Regions from separate parts of the Shinella sp. 20P9.1.1 genome, predicted to be linked through region 2. Evidence: riboswitches for the same ligand, from Rfam matches in the RefSeq annotation. Region 2 holds a riboswitch; the other holds the start of a gene.
The links. A riboswitch is a leader RNA that binds a small molecule or an ion and turns the genes downstream of it on or off. The one in region 2 is predicted to bind thiamine pyrophosphate.

Region 1 (4,206 bases), on a different contig from region 2:
ATTGCGCCTCAGCAAGGCCGGCGGCGATCTTCATCAGCGTCGACTTGCCCGAGCCGTTGCGGCCGACAAGCGAGATTCGGTCACCGGGCTCCACCTGGAGGCTCGCGCCAGCCAAGAGCGGCGTGCCGCCGAAGCTCAGAAAGATATCGTCGAGTTTGAGAATGGGCGGTGCCAAGGGTCAGGCTCCTGAAAGGTCATAGGGCCGGGCGATGAGGATCGCGCGGCCGGAGGCAAGCGAAAGGCGGATCGGACCTTCGGCGACGTTGGAAATGGTGCGCGAGGAGCCGAAGGGCAACGAGAAATCATTCAGCGGATAGCGCACATTGCCGATGAAGAGACCCGACAGCGGCGAAAGGCCGAGGATCGAAAACAGGCTGCCCTTCGGCAGGTCGATCTCCCGGCTGCCCGGCAAGAGCGGCCAGGCTTCCTCCTCGCCGGAGGTGAGCTTGATCGCATAGCCGTCTTCAGCGAGCGACACCGCATGGAGCAGGTGCATCAGCGCATGGTCGCTGCGCTCGCCGCCGAGCGCGCCGACCAGCACGATATCCTTCGCGCCGCGTTCGGTCGCGACGGAAACGGCGATCGCCCCGTCGGTCTCGTTCTTGGCGACGGGATAGGGCTGGCGGTCGACACCGGGCCAGGCGGCGATGAGATCGTCCGGCGTCGAATCGAAATCGCCGACCCAGATTTCCGGTGTGACGCCGAGCGCTGCGGCATGCCGCATGCCACCATCGGCCGCCACGAAGCGCGCACCGACAATATCGGCCCGCACCCGCGGCGTCACCGCAAGCGCGCCGCCGAGAAGGACGACGAAGGTCTGGTCTATCGGGGCCGATATGGTCATGGCTGATGCCCTTAGCGCATGTTCCGGCGAAAGGGAAAGAGTTTGGCGGCAGCGCATAGGCCCGAACGGCAAAAGACCCGGATGCAGGGGAACATCCGGGCCTTCGGGGAGATCAGTAATGGGGCCGCTTAGCGGCAGACCTTGATGCGCTTGATGACGACATTGCCGTAGTAGTCGTAGGACTTGATCTTCTTGATGAAGCAGTACGGCTGATAATCGTAGCTGTAGTAACCGGCCTGCGAGGGAGCCGCAAACGAGACGGCGGCGACGAGGGCAACGGTGGCGGAAACGATGAACTTGCGCATGGGGTCTCTCCTGATCGGTTAAGGATGAGCCTCTCTCATCCGGTGATCTGAAGATCGCATATCCCTACGCATGCCGCTGTTCCGGATGGAACAGGGCCGGCCGCCCTGCCTGTCCGCATCCACACCCCTTGCGCCGCAGCGTTTCCGGGACTATGCCTTTTTTCGCTCTAACGGGGTGCCTGCAGGTTTGCGGGCTGAGAGGCTTCATCGCCAACCCGAAGAACCTGATCCGGTTTGTACCGGCGGAGGGATTAGACGGCACAATCCAGCGCCCTATTCCCGTTTTTGACGAAACAAGGAGGCGCTGATGCGCAAGACAGTTTTTTCCTCCATCGCGGCGCTCGCCGTGTCCCTCGCCTTTCCGGCGCACGGCGCTGAAAAGACGCTGACCGTCTACACCTATGAAAGCTTCGTTTCCGACTGGGGCCCCGGCCCGAAGGTCAAGGAAGCCTTCGAAAAGACCTGCGGCTGCACGGTCGAATGGGTGGGCGTTGCCGACGGCGTGGAGCTCCTGACCCGGCTGAAGCTCGAAGGCGAGGGCACCAAGGCCGACGTCGTGCTCGGCCTCGACACCAACCTCATCACCGAAGCGAAGGCGACCGGCCTTTTCGAAGCGCACGGCCTTTCACCAAAGGACCTGACGGTGCCGGGCGGTTTTTCCGACGATACGTTCCTGCCCTATGACTACGGCCACTTCGCCGTCGTCTACGACACCGAGACGGTAAAGACCCCGCCGACAAGCCTCAAGGAGCTGGTCGAGGGCGATCCGTCGCAGAAGATCGTCATCGAGGACCCGCGTACCTCCACGCCGGGTCTCGGCCTGCTGCTCTGGGTGAAATCCGTCTATGGCGACAAGGCGGGCGAGGCCTGGAGCAAGCTGAAAAACCGCGTGCTGACCGTCACGCCCGGCTGGTCGGAAGCCTATGGCCTGTTCACCAAGGGCGAGGCGCCGATGGTGCTCTCCTACACGACCTCGCCGGCCTATCACGTGATCGCGGAAAAGACCGAGCGCTATAAGGCAGCCGCCTTCTCCGAGGGCCACTATGTGCAGATCGAGGTTGCCGGCCTGACGCGGACCTCGCACGACAAGGACCTTGCCCGCCAGTTCCTGACCTTCATGACCAGCCCGGATTTCCAGTCGATCATTCCGGAAACCAATTGGATGATGCCGGCCGCCAAGACGAAAGACCCACTGCCCGCCGCCTTCGACGCGCTGGTCAAGCCGGAAAAGACCTTCCTGATGCCGTCGGATGAAGTTGCCGCCAACCGCAAGGCCTGGATCGACGAATGGCTCGCTGTGATGAGCGCCAAGTAAGGAACGCCTGAGATGTTCGCCCGCGCGGAACGACGCACACTGCGTGTCGCCGGGGGCCTTGCCCTCGGCTTCGTGCTCGTCTTCGCGGGCGCGGCAACCGCGGTGCTGCTGGCCCATGCGGGCGGCAGCACCGCGCCGCTCTTCGATGCCTATACCTGGCGGGTGGCGCAGTTCACGCTGATGCAGGCGACGCTCTCGACGCTCCTGTCGGTGGTGCTCGCCATTCCCGTTGCCCGGGCACTTGCCCGCCAGCGCACCTTTCCCGGTCGCGTCTGGATCCTCAGGCTCTCCGTCGTGCCGCTCGGCCTGCCGGCGCTGGTGGCGGCCCTCGGCATCATCGAAATCTGGGGGCGGCAGGGCGTCGTCAACGATCTCCTGCGGCTCGGCGGGCTGGAAAGTCCCGTCAGCGTCTATGGCCTTGCCGGCATCCTGATCGCCCATGTCTTCTTCAACCTGCCGCTCGCCGCGCGTTTCCTGCTGGCCGCACTCGACCGCATCCCGCCGGAATACTGGCTGACCTCGGCCAATCTCGGCATGGGCAGCGGCGCAACCTTCCGGCTCATCGAGTGGCCGGTCATAAGGCGCGTCCTGCCGGGCATTGCCGGCCTGATCTTCATGCTCTGCGCGGCAAGCTTCACCGTGGTGCTGACGCTCGGCGGCGGGCCGGCGGCAACTACCATCGAGGTCGCGATCTACCAAGCGCTGCGTTTCGATTTCGACCCGGAGCGCGCGGTGCTGCTGTCTGGCCTGCAAATCGCCGTCACGGCCCTGCTGATCTGGCTGCTCTCGCTGTTCGGCCGTCCGCCGGAAGAGGGCATGACGGCGGGGCGCGATATCAGGCGCTTCGACGGCCGGCGCCGCCGCCTGTCCGATGGCCTCATCCTGCTCGCCTTCTCGCTTTTCACCGCAGCACCGCTTGCCGCGACGCTCGTCTCTGGCCTTGCGGCCGATTTCGGCCGGCTGGCGCTCGATCCTTTGCTGCACCGGGCGCTCGCCACCAGCCTTGCCATATCCTTCGCCTCCGGCTGCCTCAGCCTCGCCATCGCGCTGCCCATCGTGCTGGTGCCGCGCCTGGCCGAGACGAGCGGCGCGGGACTTGCCACGCGACTGATGGCACGGGCGCTGCCTGCGACGGGATCGCTGATCCTGCTGGTGCCGCCTGTCGTGGTGGCGACCGGCTGGTTCCTGATGCTGCGCACCTTCGGCGAGACCGGACATTTCGCGCCCGTCATCATCACCGTCATCAATGCACTGATGGCGCTGCCCTTCGTGGTGCGCGTGCTGGAGCCGGCCTATAGCACGCACCTCACGCGTACAGCCCGACTTGCGCTCAGCCTTGGTGTCACCGGGATGCATCGCTTGCGATGGATCGACTGGCCGGCGCTGAAAAAACCGTTCCTCACCGCCTTCGCCTTCGCCATGGCGCTATCGCTCGGCGATTTGAGCGCCGTCGCGATTTTTGGCGCGGAAGGGTTCGCCACGCTGCCCTGGCTCCTGTTCTCGCGCATGGCGAGCTACCGCACCGCCGATGCGGCGGGCATCGCGCTGATCCTCGGCGTGATATGCCTTCTGCTGACACTGCCCTCCACCGCCGCCGAACGCCCAACCGAAAGCCCGCCCGCCGATGCCTGATGCCGCCATTCGCTTGATCGACGTCACCGTGCGCTTCGAGGAGAAGCGGCTCGCTTTCGACTGCGCCATTCCATCCGGTGCGGCCGTCGCAGTCGCGGGTCCCTCGGGCG
Region 2 (4,206 bases):
AGCACGCGAGGCCGTGCGCCTGACCGGCAATTCGCCGAAAATCTACACCAAGATCGCCGGAAGCGGCCGCCCACGCATGCTGTCCTTCTGCCCAGAATGCGGCACACCGCTTTTCTCGACGGGAACGGGAGAGGCCGCGGCGACCTGGGGCATCCGCTGGGGCAGCATCAACCAGCGCGCCGACCTGAGACCGGCGCGGCAAATCTGGTGTTCCTCCGCCACCGACTGGTTCGGCGAAACGACCGCCCTTCCCGGCACGCCGCAGGAGTAGAGGCATGGCCGCCGGGCGCTTCCAGATCCTGCGCACGGCCATCGACGGCATCGAGGCCGTCGTCGCCGACAGCAGCCACACCTTCGCGCGCCACAGCCACGACACCTATGGCATCGGCATGATCGAGCGCGGTGCGCAAACCTCGGCGAGCGGACGTGGCCGGGTCGAGGCGGAGGCCGGCAACACCATCACGGTCAATCCCGGCGAAGTGCATGACGGTGTACCGATCGGTGATACGCCGCGCGCCTGGCGCATGCTGTATCTGCAGCCGAAGATCGTCGCGTCTGCCGCGGAGGATATTTTCGAGGGCCGGCCGCGCGACGAGTTTTATGCGCCTGTTCTGGCGGATAGGCGCGTCAGTGCTCTCGCGTCAGCGGCCCTTGCGGCCTTGCTGGACGCCCAGGCCACACAGCTTGGCCACGAGGAACGGCTGCTGCTGTTGCTGGCGGCCGTGCTGCGCGAACGGCCGGCAAAACGTTCCGGCATCGCAACATCGGGCGTCGCCCGTGCCCGTGAAAAACTCGACAGCATGCCCGATGCCGCCATCACCCTTGAAGACCTTGCGGAAGAAAGCGGGCTTGGCCGTTTCCGGCTGGTGCGTGACTTCGCCCGCGTGACCGGGCTGACACCGCACGCCTACCTGCTCCAGCGCCGCACCGAGCTTTCCCGTCGATTGATCGCGACGGGAAAGCCGCTCGCCGAAGCCGCGGCGGAAGCAGGCTTTGCCGACCAGAGCCATATGACGCGCAATTTCACCCGCCGCTACGGCTATACGCCCGGCGCCTACCACGCCGCCCTCGCCTGACCTCGCAATTTCGTTCAAGACCACGCTTGCCGCTCCGGTGTTTCCTGCCCGCTCCTCAGCATGGGAACATCACATGACCACCGAATTCCTCATCACCTCACTCGTCGTCATCCTGCTGCCGGGTACGGGCGTCATCTATACGCTGGCGCTCGGTATCAGCGGCGGTTTTCGCGCCGGTCTGCTTGCCGCCTTCGGCTGCACGCTCGGCATCATCCCGCACATCCTCGCCAGCGTCGTCGGCCTTGCCGCCGTGCTGCATGCCAGCGCGCTCGCGTTCGAGGTGCTGCGGTATGTCGGCGTCGCCTATCTGCTCTTCATCGCCTGGAGCCTTTTGAAAGATTCGCGCGCGCTCGATCTCGGGCCGGATCAGCCGGCAGAACGGGCGCCACGCATCGTGCGGAAAGGCATCCTCACCAATATCTTCAACCCGAAACTCTCGCTGTTCTTCCTGGCTTTTCTGCCGCAATTCGTGCCGGCGCAGGCGCCTGACGTGACCGCGCGCATGCTCATCCTCGGCGCCGTCTTCATGATCATGACCTTCCTCCTCTTCGCGCTCTATGCAGCCCTTGCCGCAGGCCTGCGCCAGCAGGTGCTGAGCCGTCCGAAGATCATGGTCTGGACACAGCGCAGTTTTGCCGCCGCGCTCGGTCTGATGGGTCTGCGGCTGGCGCTCGCGGATCGCTAGAGCAATTCCAGCAAAAGTGCGAAGCGGTTTTGCGTCCGGAATTGCCTAGAAACAAAGAGCTAGAGCGTTTTCGCGTTTCGAAGAAAAGCGGAAATACTCTAGTTCCAGAGCGCGTGAAAATGATGCAGCGGGCCGTGACCGGAGCCGACGGCCAGCGCATCCGAGCCGCGCACGGCGCCGGCAATGTAGCTCTTTGCCGCCGCCACGGCATCCGGCAACGCCTTGCCCTTGCCGAGTTCGGCCGCAATGGCGCTCGACAGCGAGCAGCCCGTGCCATGGGTGTTGCGCGTCAGGACGCGCACGCCCTCGAACCAGCGCAGCCGATCCCGCGTCGCCAGGACATCCGGGCTCTGGTTGCCAGGCAGATGCCCGCCCTTCAGCAGCACCGCCCTGGGGCCAAGCGCCAGCAGGCGGTTCGCCTGATCCGCCATCGTCTCCCGGTCGGTCGCCTCCGCCTCCCCGAGCAGGGCGGCCGCCTCCGGCAGGTTCGGCGTCAGCACGGTGGCGAGCGGCAGCAGGCGGCAGGTCAGGGCCTCGACGGCCTCGCGCGCCAGAAGCGAGGCGCCACCCTTGGCCACCATGACGGGATCGAGCACGAGCGGCGTGCTCCGATGGGTGGCGAGCGCATTGGCCACCGCTTCGGCAATGTCAGCCGAAGCGATCATGCCGATCTTCACCGCATGGACCCGCACATCGGCCAACACCTCCCGGATCTGCGCCGCCACGAAGGCCGGCGGCACGAGATGCACGCCGGACACGCCTTGCGTGTTCTGCGCCGTCAGCGCCGTCAGCACCGCCATGCCATAGGTGCCGCGCGCCGCGAAGGTCTTGAGATCGGCCTGGATGCCGGCGCCGCCCGAGGGGTCGGAACCCGCGATGGAAAGGATGTTTGCGATGGTCGTCTCGGCCATTAAGCCTCCTTGCGACGGAGGCGGCCGTGGGACGCGCAGCGATACGGCGCCCGTTCGACTCCCTCCGCCGGCATGATCCGGTTCAGGTTCAAAGGGTGCTTCTCAGCCCGCCTTGCGGCGGACGCCCCTGTCCAGGCAGTGCTTTTCGCAAATGAAAAGCCGCCTGTCATCTTGAAAGTGACAGGCGGCAAAATGGCAGGCGTGCGTTACGCCTTGGTGACGTGATATTCCTTGATGGCGACCATCTTGATCGCGGGATAGCGCTCCGCCTCGTAGCGCAGAGAGAAGCTGTCCTGCGCCAAAAACACCGGATCGCCATCGAGGTCGCGGGCGATATCGCCGCGGCGCTGGGTGACGAATTTTTCGAGCTCCGCCGCATTGTCGGAGGAAACCCAGCGGCAGACGGAGAAGCGCGACATTTCGAAGGAGACCGGCAGACCGTATTCCCCCTGCAGCCGCTCCTTCAGAACGTCGAGCTGCAGCGCGCCGACGACGCCGACGATGGCGGGCGAGCCGTCTTCCGGCGAGAAGAGCTGCACGACGCCCTCTTCCGCCATCTGCTGCAGGGCTTCCTTTAGCTTCTTGGCCTTCATGGCATCTTCGAGCCGCACGCGGCGCAGGATTTCCGGCGCGAAGTTCGGCACGCCCTCGAAGACCAGCGCCTCGCCTTCCGTCAGCGTATCGCCGATGCGGAGCGTGCCGTGGTTGGGGATGCCCACCACATCGCCGGCATAGGCCGTGTCGGCGAGCTGGCGCTGCGAGGCGAAGAAGAACTGCGGCGCCGAGAGGCCGATGGTCTTGCCGGTGCGGGCAAGGCGCACCTTCATGCCGCGCTCCAGCATGCCCGAGCAGACGCGAGCAAAGGCGATGCGGTCGCGATGGTTCGGATCCATGTTGGCCTGGATCTTGAAGACGAAGGCCGTCATTTTGTCTTCGGCGGCATGGACCTTGCGCACATCGGCGATCTGGTCACGCGGCGGCGGCGCGAAGGCGCCGAGCGCGTTGATGAGATCGCGCACACCGAAATTGCGCAATGCCGAACCGAAGAAGACCGGCGTCATATGGCCTTCGAGGAAGGCTTCGCGGTCGAACGGACGGCAGGCCTCGCGGGCCAGCTCCAGCTCCTCGGTGAAGGCTTCGCGCTCGTTTTCCGGCAGGTTTTTGGCGACTTCGGCGATATCGTCCATTTTCGTCGGCTGCACCTGCGTATCCGAGCCGCGATAGGTGCGGTCGGCAAGGTGATAGGAGCCGCAGAAGGACTTGGAGCGGCCGACGGGCCAGGTGACCGGCGCGGTATCGAGCGCCAGCTTCTCTTCCACCTCATCGAGAATCTCGAAGGGGTCGCGGCTTTCGCGGTCCATCTTGTTGACGAAGGTGATGATCGGGATATCGCGCAGGCGGCAGACTTCGAAGAGTTTCAGCGTGCGCGGCTCGATACCCTTGGCGGCATCGATGACCATGATGGCCGCATCGACGGCCGTCAGCGTGCGGTAGGTATCGTCGGCGAAATCCTCGTGGCCGGGCGTATCGAGGA

Region 1: linked by a shared signal. The riboswitch ahead of thiB (thiamine ABC transporter substrate binding subunit) and the one ahead of thiD (bifunctional hydroxymethylpyrimidine kinase/phosphomethylpyrimidine kinase) in region 2 are both predicted to bind thiamine pyrophosphate.

What each region holds. Positions count from the first base shown of each region.
Region 1 covers NZ_JBYOLC010000008.1:253,058-257,263, reverse strand. Annotated here, with positions in the region: gene AC27VQ_RS16125 (ABC-F family ATP-binding cassette domain-containing protein) at 1-175, opposite strand, end outside; gene AC27VQ_RS16120 (thiamine diphosphokinase) at 179-844, opposite strand; gene AC27VQ_RS16115 (hypothetical protein) at 973-1,149, opposite strand; TPP riboswitch at 1,311-1,417, shown strand; gene thiB (thiamine ABC transporter substrate binding subunit) at 1,457-2,464, shown strand; gene thiP (thiamine/thiamine pyrophosphate ABC transporter permease) at 2,477-4,096, shown strand; gene thiQ (thiamine ABC transporter ATP-binding protein) at 4,089-4,206, shown strand, end outside.
Region 2 covers NZ_JBYOLC010000002.1:83,829-88,034, reverse strand. Annotated here, with positions in the region: gene AC27VQ_RS04010 (GFA family protein) at 1-271, shown strand, start outside; gene AC27VQ_RS04005 (AraC family transcriptional regulator) at 276-1,076, shown strand; gene AC27VQ_RS04000 (LysE family translocator) at 1,150-1,761, shown strand; gene thiD (bifunctional hydroxymethylpyrimidine kinase/phosphomethylpyrimidine kinase) at 1,860-2,672, opposite strand; TPP riboswitch at 2,715-2,811, opposite strand; gene AC27VQ_RS03990 (peptide chain release factor 3) at 2,879-4,206, opposite strand, start outside.